DNA from 2 places in the Kutzneria sp. NPDC051319 genome. Region 2 is predicted to be linked to the other one. Evidence: riboswitches for the same ligand, from Rfam matches in the RefSeq annotation. Region 2 holds a riboswitch; the other holds the start of a gene.
What was found. A riboswitch is a leader RNA that binds a small molecule or an ion and turns the genes downstream of it on or off. The one in region 2 is predicted to bind thiamine pyrophosphate.
Positions count from the first base shown of each region.

Region 1: it holds a riboswitch for thiamine pyrophosphate, as region 2 does, so the genes downstream of both, AB0M73_RS41245 (thiamine ABC transporter substrate-binding protein) here and thiC (phosphomethylpyrimidine synthase ThiC) in region 2, are expected to answer to the same signal.

Region 1 covers NZ_JBFBAM010000074.1:33,388-40,890, reverse strand. Annotated here, with positions in the region: gene AB0M73_RS41285 (AlkA N-terminal domain-containing protein) at 1-983, opposite strand, end outside; gene ychF (redox-regulated ATPase YchF) at 1,064-2,143, shown strand; gene AB0M73_RS41275 (hypothetical protein) at 2,168-3,151, opposite strand; gene AB0M73_RS41270 (GNAT family N-acetyltransferase) at 3,206-3,706, shown strand; gene AB0M73_RS41265 (Uma2 family endonuclease) at 3,687-4,268, opposite strand; gene AB0M73_RS41260 (hypothetical protein) at 4,321-4,542, opposite strand; gene AB0M73_RS41255 (general stress protein) at 5,119-5,607, shown strand; gene AB0M73_RS41250 (4a-hydroxytetrahydrobiopterin dehydratase) at 5,592-5,897, opposite strand; TPP riboswitch at 5,943-6,054, shown strand; gene AB0M73_RS41245 (thiamine ABC transporter substrate-binding protein) at 6,083-7,129, shown strand; gene AB0M73_RS41240 (iron ABC transporter permease) at 7,105-7,503, shown strand, end outside.
Region 2 covers NZ_JBFBAM010000007.1:109,824-117,326, forward strand. Annotated here, with positions in the region: gene thiC (phosphomethylpyrimidine synthase ThiC) at 1-1,422, opposite strand, end outside; TPP riboswitch at 1,415-1,545, opposite strand; gene AB0M73_RS09025 (hypothetical protein) at 1,614-2,246, shown strand; gene AB0M73_RS09030 (aldo/keto reductase) at 2,281-3,204, shown strand; gene AB0M73_RS09035 (quinone oxidoreductase) at 3,252-4,205, shown strand; gene AB0M73_RS09040 (nucleotide disphospho-sugar-binding domain-containing protein) at 4,194-5,096, opposite strand; gene AB0M73_RS09045 (peptide deformylase) at 5,214-5,807, opposite strand; gene AB0M73_RS09050 (DUF3263 domain-containing protein) at 5,997-6,293, shown strand; gene AB0M73_RS09055 (LytR C-terminal domain-containing protein) at 6,290-6,910, shown strand; gene groL (chaperonin GroEL) at 7,345-7,503, opposite strand, start outside.

The DNA.
Region 1 (7,503 bases), on a different contig from region 2:
TGCTGGCCGAGCAGCGCCCGCAGCACGATCTCGGGGCCGTCGACCGCGCCCGGCAGCCGGATGCCCGGCGTCTTCGCCACCATCGGCGCCAGGTGCGGGTCCGCCGCGAGCAGGTCGTCGCAAGCCACCGGGTCGGCGTCGAGGTCGAACAGGCGGCGCACGCGGGTGACCGCGCTGCCCAGGTCGCGGAGGTCGGTCAGGCGCAGCGTGCAGTCGATGTGCTGCGGCGTCGGGGTCAACCGGACGGTCGCCGTGCCGTGCGACAGCCGTAGGGCGCGGGCGTAACTGTGCTCGCTCGCCTCCTCGACGCCGGGAATCGCCCGGGTGGTGAGGAACGCGAGCATGCCCGCCGCGTCCATCGGCGGTCGGAACGGCAGCCGCAGCGAGATGGTGCCCGGCGTCGCCTCGTGGGGCTTGCGCTTGGCCGCACCCTCACGCAGCTGCGACGGCGTCACGGCGAAGACCGCGCGCACGGTGTCGTTGAACTGGCGGATGCTGGCGAAGCCCGAGGCGAAGGCCACGTCGGAGAAGGGCAGGTCGGTGCTCTCGATCAGCAGCCGGGCCGAGTGCGCCCGGTGGGCCCGGGCCAGCGCCAGCGGCGGGGCGCCGAGCTCCGCCGCCAGCACCCGGGTCAGGTGCCGCTCCGAGTAGCCGAGGCGGCGGGCCAGCCCCGGCACGCCGTCGCGCTCGACGACGCCGTCCGCGATCAGCCGCATCGAGCGGGCGGCCAGGTCGGCGCGCACGTTCCAGTCCGGCGAGCCCGGCACCGCGTCGGGCAGGCAGCGCCGGCACGCCCGGTAGCCGCCGGCCTGTGCGGCCGCCGCCGTCAGGTAGAACTCGACGTTCTCCCGCTTCGGGCGCACCGCGGGGCAGGACGGCCGGCAGTAGATGCCGGTCGTGCGCACCGCGGTGATGAAGTGGCCGTCGAAGCGCGCGTCGCGGGAGGCGACGGCGCGGTAGGCGTGTTCCGGATCGATGAGCACGGTATGAATGCTGCCAGCGTCGACCGCCGACGGCTGGCGGTTTTCGGACACGAGCTTCGAGCCGCGTAGACTGCTCCGTCGTGAGTCTCACCCTCGGCATCGTCGGTCTGCCCAACGTCGGCAAGTCGACCCTGTTCAACGCGCTGACCCGCAACGACGTGCTCGCCGCGAACTACCCGTTCGCGACGATCGAGCCCAACGTGGGTGTGGTCGCGCTGCCCGATCCGCGGCTGGACAAGCTCGCCGAGCTGTTCCACTCCGAGAAGATCGTGCCCGCGACCGTGTCGTTCGTCGACATCGCCGGCATCGTCAAGGGCGCGTCCGAGGGCGCCGGACTCGGCAACAAGTTCCTCGCCAACATCCGCGAGGCCAACGCCATCTGCCAGGTCATCCGCGTGTTCGACGACCCCGACGTGGTGCACGTGGACGGCCGCGTCGACCCGTCGTCCGACATCGAGACGATCAACACCGAGCTCATCCTGGCCGACCTCCAGACCCTGGAGAAGGCGCTGCCGCGGCTGGAGAAGGAGGGCCGGACCCACAAGGACCGCCGTCCCGCCTTCGAGGCCGCCGCCAAGGCCAAGGACGTGCTCGACGCCGGCCGGACCCTGTTCCAGGCCCAGGCCGAGCTGGACGTCCCGCTGCTGCGGGAGCTCAACCTGCTGACCAGCAAGCCGTTCCTGTACGTCTTCAACGCCGACGAGGGCGTGCTGACCGACGAGGCCCGGCTCAAGGAGCTGCGCGAGCTCGTCGCCCCCGCCGACGCCGTGTTCCTCGACGCCAAGGTCGAGTCCGAGCTCATCGAGCTGGACGCCGAGTCCGCCCGGGAGCTGCTGGAGTCCATCGGCCAGCACGAGCCCGGCCTCGACGCGCTGGCCCGCGCCGGTTTCCACACCCTCGGCCTGCAGACCTACCTCACCGCCGGTCCCAAGGAATCCCGCGCCTGGACCATCCCCCAGGGCGCCACCGCGCCCCAGGCCGCCGGCGTCATCCACACCGACTTCGAGCGCGGCTTCATCAAGGCCGAGGTCATCTCCTACGGCGACCTCGTCGACACCGGCTCCGTCGCCGCCGCCCGCTCCGCCGGCAAGGCCCGCATGGAGGGCAAGGACTACGTGATGGCCGACGGCGACGTCGTCGAGTTCCGCTTCAACGTCTGATCGACGACGTCGCCCGGCTTCGCCTCAGCCGTTGTCGGCGGACAGCGTGATGCGGGTCGTGTTCACCGGGCCCGCCGCGCCGGCGACGTCGCCGAAGCGCTGCCAGGTGCCGTCGGCGTGGCGGACGGTGTGGAACAGGCCGCTTGTGGTGGCCACCGCGACCTGAAGCGAACCGCCGGGGGCGGCCGCCACCGCGAAGTCCATGAGGTTGGGGATCGGTCCGGCGGCGTCGTTCGACTCGACCTCGCCGATGTCGCTCCAGGTGCCGTCGGCGTGCAGGATCAGGTGCCACAGGCGGGTGCCGTTGAACGAGTAGCTGACCATGACGTGAAGGTCGGTGCCGATCTGTGCGATGCCGGCCGCTGTGATGATGAGCGAGTTGCCCAGCACTCCGAGCGTTCGGTACGTCGGCGACGACCACACGCCCTCCGGCGACCGGCTCACCATCGCGAGGTTCTTGCCGTCTGCCGTGACCCCCGCCACGCGCAGGGTGCCCCCGTCCGCGGTCAGTGACTCGCTCCACACAGGCTGTAGGCCCAGCGGCACCGATTCCCACGTCGACCAGGTGCCGTCCCCTTGCTGGATCGACAGCAGAGCGCCGTCGCCGTGTTTGCGGATCAGCGCGATTCGGCCGTTCAAACCGGCCGCAGCCATCGTGTCCAGTTCGTTCGCGGTCACCGTCGGCACGCTGCCGGCCAGATCCCAGGTGCCGTCCACGTGCCGGATGTAGTGCCGCAGCGTCGTCGAGGTGTGGAAGAACAGGTGCTCTTCGCCCTTGATGATCACCGAGGTGGGCTCGCCGACCGGGGCGGCGTCCAGGTGCCCGAACCGCTGCCAGTTGCCGTTCGCGTACCGGATCGTGTGGGCCAGGGTGTTCCCCTCCACCGCCACCAGCTGCGCGTCGCCCGCCGTGCTCGGCGTCGCTTGCGCCGCCGGCACCATGCTCACCGCCAGCACCGCCGCCATCGTCAGCGCCGACACCAGCCTGCTGTTCGCTCGTCTCCCCATCGGGGCAACGTATCGGGGTGGAACGTCCCTGCGGTCCCGTTTACCGTTTCGCGCGTGCTCATCCGTGACGCCGTCGAGCCCGACTGGCCCCTGGTCTACCCGTTCTTCGCCCAGATCGTCGCCGAGGGCCGGACCTACGCCTTCCCCGAGGACCTCACGCTCGACCAGGCCCGCGGCTGGTGGATGGAATCCCCGCCCGGCCGGACCGTCGTCGCCGTCGACGGTCCCACCATCCTCGGCTCCGCCAAGATCGGGCCCAACCGGCCCGGCCGCGGCTCCCACGTCGCTACGGCCAGCTTCATGGTCGACCCAAGCCACCGCTCCCACGGCGTCGGCCGCGCCCTCGGCCTCCACGTCATCGACTGGGCCCGCTCCGCCGGCTATCGCAGCATCCAGTTCAACGCCGTCGTCGAGACCAACACCAGCGCCGTCACCCTCTGGCACTCCCTCGGCTTCCGCACCATCGGCACGGTCCCCGAGGCCTTCGACCACCCCGACCACGGCCTGGTCGGCCTCCACGTGATGTGGCTGGACCTCAGCGCTTCTTCGGGTTGAACATCGCCGCGAGGTCGATGTCGATGGGGAACGGCACCGGACGCTCCAGGCGACCACGGAAGATGCCGGCCGGGACATATGTGCTGGTCGGCCGGTCCAGCTCGTAGACGTGCACCACGGGTGCCCCGTCTTCCTCTTCGATGATCCAGAAGTGGGCGATGCCAGCTTCGGCGTACTTGCGAAGCATGACCGTGCGGTCCCGGTGCTCGGATTCCGGGGAGACCACTTCGACAGCGAGCACCACATCGCTGGGAGCGAACCAGGTTCGGTTGAAGTCGATCGGCGCCACTGTCGCGAGAATGTCGGGCTCCGGCCGGTTGCGCTCGTCGAGCCGGACCGTCATCTCGGGAACTACGTAAATGCCGTCCGGAGCCTGGCTGGCAAGGGTGTTCGTGAAAACAGTAATGACGATGGCACGCCAGTACCGCCGCGGCGACACCATGAAGACAAGGGCTCCGTCGATCAGTTCCGTGTGCCTGGGAGCCCCCGGCAGGTGGTCCAGGTCGTCCGCGAACCAGCCCTCGGCGCGGGGAGGGCGCATCCAGTCCGGCAGAGCGGTCATGACCCAGCGGTAGCCGGTGTGTCGGGGCTCAGGGAGCCCCGACACAGGTGGCTCACTGCTCGGAGTGGCGGTGCCGAGCGGCGTAGATGATCACGCCGAAGGCGGCGGTGAGGATGAACAGGCCGGCGGCGCCGGCGAAGATCAGGTCGCCGTTGCCCTGATCGGGCTGGGCGGTGACCCGCGGGTTGGGTGAGGCGGCCTGGGCCTGCACGGCGAACAGGACGGCGAGAACGACGGCGGCGGCGCTGGCGGTTGCGGTGCGAACGAACTTCATCACTTCTGATCCCCTTGAACGGCTTCACTACCAACGACGCACGGGGAGGGGCGATCGTTGCCCGGGTCGCGCAGGTCACAACCCGATGGGGTGAGAGGGCGGGACGGGACTCCCGAGGGTCTGTCGGAAAACAGGTTCGGGCGGGACACGTCGGGGCCTGGGGGAGGGGTGTCGCTGGGCTCTGTGGGGGCGTGCTGGAAGGCGGCTTTCGGTGTGCCGCCGGGCGGGACATGGTGGGGCGCGCGGGTGGAGGTGTTGCTGGGGTGTGCTGGAAGGCGGCCTTCGGTGTGCCGCGGGGCGGGAGACAACGGGGCGCGCCGGTGGAGGCGTGCTGGAAGGCGGCCTTCGGTGTGCCGCCGGGCGGGAGACAGCGGGGCGTGCGGGTGGAGGTGGCGCTGGGGTGTGTCGGAAAGCGGGTTTCGGTGTGACGGTGGGCGGGACTCGCGGGGGTGCATGTTGCGGTTGGGCGGGACTTGCGGGGCGCAGTCTGAGATTCGGCTGTGGAGTTCGGGGGAGGGGCACAAGGGGGGTGGGGGCGGCGTTGAAGCAGGTGTAAGGCCGACAAGGAGGGCCAAGATGACTACAGCATTCGCGAACAACAACGGGCCGGCGTCGGCGCTGCCCACTCCGCCCACCGGCTGGCCGATCGGGTCGTACGACACCTACGAGCAGGCGCAGCGGGCGGTGGACTTCCTTGCGGACCGGGACTTTCCGGTGCAGGACATCACCATCGTCGGCGTGGAGCCGATGCTGGTCGAGCGCGTGGCGGGGCGGCTGAGCTGGGGACGGGTGCTGGGCGCGGCGGCGGCCTCGGGCGCGTGGTTCGGCCTGTTCGTGGGCATCCTGCTGTCGCTGTTCACGGCGGGCGGGGGCTGGCTGGTGATCGCGCTGGGCCTGCTGGCCGGCGTGGGATCGAGCATGATCTTCGCGGCGATCAGCTACGCCTCGACGAGGGGCAAGCGGGACTTCGTGTCGCAGAGCCAGCTGGTGGCCCGCCGCTACGACGTGCTGTGCCAGCCGCGCAACGCGGAGGCGGGCCGCAACCTGCTCTACTCGCTCGGCTGACCGAGCAGCTCCAGCACATTGTCGATCTCGCCGGCGAGTGTCACGTCCAAGGCCGTGATGCCGCCGGCGCTGTGCGTCGAGCATCGAAACGTCAGGGTCCGCCAGCGGATGTCGATGTCGGGATGGTGGTTGTCGTTCTCGGCGATCTCGGCGACGCGGTTCACCGCCTGGATCGCCTCGGAGAAGCTGGCCAGTTCCGCGATGCGGACTATGGCCTCGCCGTCCTGGGTCCACTGGGACAGCCGCCCCAGCGCCTCGGTCACCTGGTCGTCACTGAGCAATTCCGCCATGCCCTCCATGGTGGTCCTGACCACGCCTGAACGCAGCGTAAGCTCCGGGTGAGCCACGGGAGTCCGGTACGCCGGGCTGAGAGGAGAGCGGGCGAGCTCTCGACCGTAAGCACCTGATCCGGGTCATGCCGGTGGAGGGAGGCACTACGGGCGACCTCGCGCGACGAGGTCACCTGGAGGAGAACTTGACCCGGACGGCACGGCTGGCCGCGCTGGCGCTGGCGGCGACGACACTCGCCGGCTGTTCGCTGGTCGGAGGCGGCGAACAGGCCCCGAGCGGACACACGGTGACGCTGGTCACCCACGACTCGTGGGCGGTCGACAAGGCACTGTGGGCGGATTTCCAGAAGACCTCGGGCATCACGGTGAAGGTCAGCACGAACGGCGACGCGGGCGCGCTGACCAACAAGCTGGTGCTGACCAAGGCCAACCCGATCGGCGACATCGCGTACGGCGTGGACAGCACCTTCGCGTCCAGGGCGCTGTCGGGCGGCGTCTTCGCCCCGTACAGCAGCCCGGACGCGGGCAAGGGCCCGCAGCGCTACCAGATCGACGACTCGCACCGGCTGACGGCGATCGACGTCGGCGACGTGTGCCTGAACGTGGACACGGGCTGGTACGCCCAGCACAACCTGCCGGCGCCGACCGGCTACGACGACCTGGTCGATCCCCGCTACAAGGGACAGACCGTGGTGGAGGACCCGTCGACCTCGTCGCCGGGCCTGGCCTTCCTGCTGGGCACGGTGAAGCAGTTCGGCGCGGACAAGTGGCCGGACTTCTGGACCAAGCTCAAGGCCAACGACGTGAAGGTCGACGCGGGCTGGGACGAGGCGTACACGCAGGACTTCTCGGGCTCGTCGGGCAAGGGCCCGCGCCCGGTGGTGGTGTCCTACGCGTCCTCGCCGGCCGACGAGATCGGCGACGACGGCAAGCCGCGGACCAAGGCCGTGTTGAACACCTGCTACCGCCAGGTCGAGTACGCGGGTGTGCTCAACGGCGCCAAGAACCCGGACGACGCCAAGAAGGTGTTGGACTTCCTGATCTCGCAGAAGTTCCAGGAGCAGGTGCCGGGCAGCATGTACGTCTACCCGTCGCGTGAGGGCGTTGCCCTGCCGGACGCCTGGAAGACGGCGGCCCCGCTGCCGGACGCGCCGGCGCAGCTGCCGGCCGACCAGGTGGACGCCAACCGGGAGAAGTGGGTCCAGCAGTGTCGAACGCTGCTCCAAGGCTAGTTCTGCTGCTGCTGGCCCTGGTTCCGGTCGGCTTCCTCGGCCTGTTCTTCGCCTGGCCGGTGGTGTCGATCGTCGGCATCGGCCTGGGCGGCAGCGGCGTCACGGAGGTGCTGACCAGCGGCGACACCTGGCGGCTGGTGGCGTTCACGCTCGGCCAGGCGGCCGCGGCGACGCTGGTGGCGGTGCTGATGGGCATGCCGCTGGCGTATGTGATGGCGCGCTGCAAGCTGCCGGGTGTCGGCCTGGTGCGCACGCTGATCCTGGTGCCGTTCGTGCTGCCGACGGTGGTGGTGGGCCTGGCGTTCCGGTCGCTGCTGCCGGACGGCGGCGTGCTGTCGATCGTGCTGGCCAACGCGTTTTTCAACGTCGCAGTG
Region 2 (7,503 bases):
GAGCGACAGGTTGAACTGGTCGGTCCAGCGGAACTCGAAGCGGGCCTTGGACAGCGCGTCGTCCCGCTCCTGGGCCTTGGGGTGCCCCTTGGCCAGGTCGGCCGAATGCGCGGCGATCTTGTACGTGATCACGCCGACCTTCACGTCGTCCCGGTTGGGCAGGCCGAGGTGCTCCTTGGGTGTGACATAGCAGAGCATCGCGGTGCCGGCCCAGGCGATCTGGGCGGCCCCGATGGCCGAGGTGATGTGGTCGTAGGCCGGCGCGATGTCGGTGGCCAGCGGGCCGAGCGTGTAGAACGGCGCCTCGCCGCAGAGCTCCTCCTCCAGCCGCACGTTCTCCACGATCTTGTGCATCGGCACGTGGCCGGGGCCCTCGATCATCACCTGCACGTCCTTCGCGCGGGCGATGTGCGTGAGCTCGCCGAGGGTGCGCAGCTCGGCGAACTGGGCGGCGTCGTTGGCGTCCGCGATGGACCCCGGGCGCAGCCCGTCGCCCAGCGAGAAGGTGACGTCATAGGCCCGCAGGATGTCGCAGAGTTCCTCGAAGTTGGTGTAGAGGAAGCTCTCCTGGTGGTGCGCGAGGCACCAGGCGGCCATGATCGAGCCGCCGCGGGACACGATGCCGGTGACCCGCTTGGCGGTCAGCGGCACGTACCGCAGCAGCACGCCGGCGTGCACGGTCATGTAGTCGACGCCCTGCTCGCACTGCTCGATCACGGTGTCCCGGTAGATCTCCCAGGACAGCTCGGTCGGATCCCCGTTCACCTTCTCCAGCGCCTGGTAGATCGGGACGGTGCCGACCGGGACCGGCGAGTTGCGCAGGATCCACTCCCGCGTCTCGTGGATCCGCTTGCCGGTGGACAGGTCCATGATGGTGTCGGCGCCCCAGCGGGCGGCCCACACCATCTTGTCCACCTCCTCCTCGATGGACGAGGAGACGGCCGAGTTGCCCATGTTGGCGTTGATCTTGACCAGGAACTTCTTGCCGATGATGGCCGGCTCGGACTCGGGATGGTTGCGGTTGACCGGGATCACGGCCCGGCCGATGGCGACCTCGCTGCGCACGAACTCGGGGTCGACGCCCTCGCGGGCGGCGCAGTAGGCCATCTCCTTGGTGATGATGCCGGCCTTGGCGTAGGCCAGCTGCGTCACCGCGCCGTTGACCGGCTCACGCTCGGCCACCCACGGCTCCCGCAGCTTGGACAGTCCACTCTGGACGTCGATCACCGCGGAGTCGTCGGTGTACGGGCCGGAGGTGTCGTACAGGTCAAGGTGTTCGCCGTTGGTGAGCTCCACGCGGCGCATGGGCACCCGGACCCCATCGAATCCAACACCGTTCGGGCCGTCCACGTAGACCTTGTGAGAACCCTGGATGGGACCGGTGGTCACGGTCGGCCGGACACGGTCGTCAAGGGACGTCATGGCGATTCCTCCCTACGCTGGCATTACCCAGTACAGGTTCAGGCGGTCGGCGGCACCGGATCGAAAAGTCGATCCAGCCGCCCTCTCAGCCCGCTTGTGGCGCGAGCTCCCGCGGTGTGTTCAGTTGTCGGCTCCCGACGCTAGCGAATGCGGCCGCTTCCTGCCAGCCTCGCTTCGCGTACCTTGTGCCGGTGGCAGACGATCAACCGTTTCCACCCGGCGCTCGACGGGCGGTCCGACCGACGACGGTCATCGACTGCCCGGCCTGCGGCGAGTTGGCCGGCCGCGGCTATCCCTCGTGCCTGGTGTGCGCGGAACTGGTCGACCAGTTCTGGACGCTGGACTGGCGGCCCCTGGTCGAGGTCTCCGGCATCCCGGAGCTGGAGCTGGCCGAGCTGGTGCTGCTGGAGGACGTCGGCAAGCTGCCGTGGACCTGCACCGACGTGGCCATGACGCTGACGCGCTGCCCGGCCTGCGGCGCGGAACTGGGCACCGGCGACCTGCCCTGCCTGCGCTGCCGGGTGGCCGACGAGAACCGCTGGGCCTGGGACCACATGGGCTATCCGGCCCGGATGACCGGCAACGAGCACGCCATGCGGGTGGCCCGGATGGTGCTGCGCTCGCCGCACCGGCAGCGCCAGACGGTGGTCCAGGGCTGGCGGCTGACCATGCCGTTCCTGCTGCTCGGGGAGCTGCCGACGACTTCGCAGGCCCAGCGGATCCGGGCCCATGTGCTGGCCGAGCGGTACGACGAGCTGGTGCGCTGCCGGTCGCTGCGCGAGCTGGCCGGGCTGCCCAGCGTGCCCTGGCGAAAAGAAGTTTGACCTGGAGTGCGCTCCAGCTAGTTGGATCGGCTCCATGGCGAACATGGGCATCGGGACCTGGGCGATGGGCGGCCCGTTCTTCGACGGCACGCAGGCGGTCGGCTGGGGGCCGACGGACGACGAGGAGTCGGCGCGGGCGCTGCGGCGGGCGGTGGAGCTGGGGGTGACCCTGTTCGACACCGCCGACGTGTACGGCACCGGGCACGCCGAGGAGCTGCTGGGCCAGGTGTTCGCCGGCCGGCGGGACGAGATCCGCATCGCCACCAAGTGGGGCAACGTGTTCGACCCCGCCACCCGGCAGATGACCGGCGGCGACGGCTCCGTGGCCTACATGCGCAAGGCGTTGACGGAGTCGCTGCGTCGGCTGCGCACCGACCACGTGGACATCTACCAGCTGCACCTAGGCGACCTGCCGTTCGATCAGGCCGCGGAGCTGCGCGATGCCCTCGACGACCTGGTCCTGGAGGGGCTGATCAGGGCGTACGGGTGGAGCACGGACGACCCCGAGCGGGCCAAGGCGTTCGGCTCGTACGTGCAGGCGGAGATGAACGTGCTGCACGACCGGCCGGACATGTATCCGGTGCTGGAGGATCACGACCTGACGATGCTGTGCCGAGGCCCGCTGGCGATGGGGCTGCTGACCGGCCGCGACTGGGCCTCGGCGTCCTTGCCGGACGACGACGTGCGGAACAAGGTGCCGGGTTGGATGCAGTTCTTCCGTGACGGCAAGCCGACGCCCGCGTTCGTCGAGCGGGTGGAGGCCGTCCGCGAGGTGCTGACCTCGGGCGGCCGCACGCTGACGCAGGGCGCGCTGGCGTGGATCTGGGCGCGGTGTGACCGGGCCGTGCCGATCCCCGGCTGCCGCACGGTGGCCCAGGTCGAGGAGAACGTAGGCGCGCTGGAGTTCGGGCCGTTGAAGCCGGACGAGCTGGCCGAGGTGCAGCGCCTGCTGGGCTGAGTTTTCTGTACTTGCTGGTCCATTTTTTGCCGCCTAAGTTCGATGGCATGCGAACAATTCACATCGACCGCCACGGCGGTCCCGAGGTGCTGGCCTGGACCGAGCGGCCCGATCCGACGCCCGGTCCGGGCCAGGCGGTCGTCCGCCCTTCGGCCATTGGCGTGAACTACATGGACATCGGGGCCCGGGAGACCGGCATGGGTGGCTGGGGCGCCCCGGTCACGCTGGGCGTCGAGGGCGCGGGCCGGATCGTGAGCGTCGGCGACGGTGTCGAGGACCTGGCCGTCGGCGACCGGGTGGCCTGGTTCTACGTGCCCGGCAGCTACGCCGAGCTCGTGCTCGCGCCGGCCGAGTCGCTGGTCAAGCTGCCCGACGACATCGACGACGAGACCGCGGCGGCGGTGATGATGCAGGGGCTGACCGCCAACCACTTCACCACCGAGACGTACGCGATCAAGCCCGGTGACACCGCCGTCGTGCACGCGGCGGCCGGTGGCGTCGGGCTGATGCTGACCCAGATGATCAAGGCCCGCGGCGGCACGTCCATCGGCCTGGTGTCCCGCCCGGAGAAGGTCGCCGCGGCTGAGGCCGACCACGTGCTGGTGTCCAGCGGCGGCGGCTTCGAGGACAAGATCCGCGAGCTGACCGCCGGCGAGGGCGCCCACGTGGTCTACGACGGCGGCGGCGCACCGACCTTCCGCTCCTCGCAGCTTTCCCTGCGCCGCCACGGCGTGCACGTCTACTACGGACCGTTCATGGGCGTGCCGACGCTGACGCCGATGGACCTGCCCAACAGCATCCTGTTGTCCTACGCGGCCGTCGGCGACCACGTGCCGACGCGGGAGGCGCTGATCCGCCGTAGCAGCGAGGTGTTCGCCATGGTCGGCAAGGGACAGATCACCGCGCGCATCGGCGGCCGCTACGCCCTGAAGGACGCCGCCCAGGCCCACGCCGACCTGGAATCCCGTGCCACCACGGGAAAGCTGCTGCTACTGCCGTAGATACGACGCCACCGCGTCAGCGATGCTGCCCAGCGCGTCGAGCCGCGCGTACTCGGCGGCCAGCCGCTTGGCGTTGCCCCGATAGGTCGGATCGGTCATGACGATCCGCACCGCCTTCTTGATCTCGTCCTCCGACGGCTTGTCCGTGGCCAGGTACAGCGCCGCCCCCGTGGCCGCGGCCCGGGTGTTGCTCTCCAGCTGGTCCGCCGAACGACCGGTCAGCACCAGCGGCCTGGCGTTGCGCAACGCCTGCTGCACGGTGTCGAAGGCGCCGTCGCTCACCACCACCTCGTCGGCGATCTTCCGCGACGGCAGCGTGCCGACGAAACGCACGTGCGAAGGCGTGTCGCTGCGGCGATAACTCAGTTCCTCCACGGACAACTGGAGAAACCGGTCCGCCGCCAGCACCGGCGCGTCCAGCACGAACGGCAGCGGGTCGTGCGTGACGCCGACCGACCGCATGGCCGCCACGAACTCCTCCTGCACGCCGCCCAGCGCGTCCCGGACGTACTCGTACGCCCGGCGATTGCGCTGGCGGCCGGCGGCCGTGCGGTCCGGCGGCAGGCCCAGGCCGGCCGGGGCGGTGTCGATGCTGCTCAGCGAATACGGCTCGGTGCCGACCAGGATCAGCGCCGCCGGCTTCGGGCCGGGCGCGCCGTAGCTGAGCGGCAACGTGCCCTGGAACGCCACATCGCCGACCACCACCGTCGGCTCGTCCGACTCGGCCAGCAGCCGGCACAGCCGCCGGTGCTGGTCGACCAGCACGCGGCCGGTCGGCGGCTCAAGGCCGGTGATCAGCTCCACCTCGTGGTCGCGATCGGTCAACGTGGCCGCGATCGTGCGCATCGCGTGCCGGTGCGAGGTGGTGGCCGTGACGACGACCCTGCCCATGACTGTGCCTCCCCAGGTGTGGCGCCCTACGGAAGGAAGACGTCCGTACACCCGGCCCGGATCAACGGGGCGAACGAACGGGCACGCAGAACCGCCCGGCCGTTCACATACGTGAGCTCAGTCCTCGTCCTCGTCCTCGTCGTCCGCGAACGGATCGGGCTCCACCGCCGGGTCCCAGGACAGGCCGGGCACGCCCCACCCGTTGCGCTTGACCATCTTCTTGGCCGCGCGGGCGTTGCGGCCCACCAGTCGGTCCAGGTAGAGCAGGCCGTCGAGGTGGTCGGTCTCGTGCTGCAGGCAGCGGGCGAAGAAGCCGGTGCCCTCCACCTCCAGGGGCTCGCCGTTGTCGTCGAAGCCGGTCACCTTGGCCCAGGTCGCCCGGCCCGTCGGGTACGTCTCGCCGGGCACCGACAGGCAGCCCTCGAAGTCGTCGTCCGGGTCGGGCATGCCCTCCGGCCGCTCCGAGGTGGTCAGCACCGGGTTGACGACAACTCCCTTGTGCCGCACGCCCTCGTCGTCCGGGCAGTCGTAGACGAACACCCGGCGGTCGACCCCGATCTGGTTGGCCGCGAGCCCGACGCCGTGCGCGGCGGCCATCGTCTCGTACAGGTCGCAGACCAGGGTGCGCAGCTCGTCGTCGAATTCCGTGATCGGGCGGGTCGGGGCGCTCAGCACCGGGTCGCCCACCACGCGGATCGGGTGAATCGCCATGTGACGACCCTAGGGGCCGGTTCGGCAAGATCATTGTCAGGGGTGGTCGGTAGGCTCTGCCGGATCGGGACGCGCCGGGGCTGGGCACGGTCCGAAGCAAGATCACGTGATTGAATGGTCGCCTGGGAATCACACGGCTGTGATTCCTGCGACCGCAGGGATCCGCGACCGTGAGGGGCGAGGAGCCAGATGGACGCCGTGAAGGCCATGACGCAGGTGGAAGAGCCTGCCGACGGCCTGACCCGACGAGAACACGCCATCCTGGCGTTCGAACGCCAGTGGTGGAAGTACGCGGGGGCCAAGGAGCAGGCCATCCGTGAGCTGTTCGACATGTCCTCGACCCGGTACTACCAGGTGCTCAACGGTCTGATTGAGAAGCAGGAAGCCATGGCGGTCGACCCCATGCTGATCAAGCGGCTGCGCCGGCTGCGCGCCGGCCGTCAACGCGCCCGCGCCGCGCGCCGACTGGGGTTCGAGCCCCGATGAGCACGCCGGAGCCCGCCGGCGGCCCGGCCCGGCCCGCCCGCATCGCCGGCATCGTCCTGCTCGTCGTCGCCGCCATCGCGCTCGTGATGGGCGTCATCAGCCTGCTGCCGCTCGGCGGCGGGGGCAACGAGGCCGGCGGCACCAGCACCACCACGCCGCCCCCGGCCACCACGACCACCTCCGGCCCGGCCAAGCCGACCACCACCTCGGCGGCCCCGCCGGCCACCACGACCACGGCCAAGCCGCCGGTCACCACGACCACCACCCAGCCGGCCCCGTCCGGCGGCGGTGGCGGTGGCGGCGGCGGCGGTGGCAACCCGCAGTCGGTGCCGGTGCGCGTGTACAACAACGGCACCATCGCCGGCATGGCCCAGCAGGCCGCCAGCGACTTCCGCGCCGCCGGCTACAGCGTGCCGACCGTCGGCAACTACTCGCAGGGCATCATCGCCACCACCACGGTGTACTTCCGGCCCGGCACCGACGAGGAAGCCGAGGCCAACGCCATGGCCCAGGCCTTCCACATGCGCTCCATGCCCCGCTTCGACGGCATCCAGGCCGCCGACCCCGGCGTCATCGTGATCATCACCGACGACTACAGCCCCCCGAAGAAGGGCTGACCTTCACGTGTGGAAGGGGCCATTCCTGGCGTTGAACGCCAGGAAGGCCCCTTACTGGCGTTCAACGTCAGGATGGCCGCACCCCAGGTTCATGAGGCCTGCTCGCTCCGCGTCGGGTTCGGGGCGCGGCTGCGGGAGATGGCCGTGGTGAAGGCGACCCACCCCGCGCCGCCGGGTTACCCGCCCCGTAGCGCGCGTGGCCTGACGGCTTCGCCCACCGCTCTCCAGGCGGCCCGCATAATCGTCGACGGTGTAGTCGATGACCTGTGCGCCGAGTGTCGCTTTCGGACACAACGGCGGAGCCAACCTGCCGATGAACCTCTGCCTGAAACCGTATTTCGGTGTGTCGGAGAGCGGGACTCGCGGGGGGCAAAGGGAAAGCCCGGCCCCGCGGAGCGGGGCCGGGCTTTGTGCCTCAGCTGGCGGGGCTGGACTCAGAAGTCCATGCCGCCGGCGTCGGGGGCGCCGGCCGGGGCCGGGTTCTTCTCGGGCTTGTCGGCGACGACAGCCTCGGTGGTGAGGAACAGCGCGGCGATCGACGCGGCGTTCTGCAGCGCGGAGCGGGTCACCTTGGCGGGGTCGATGATGCCGGC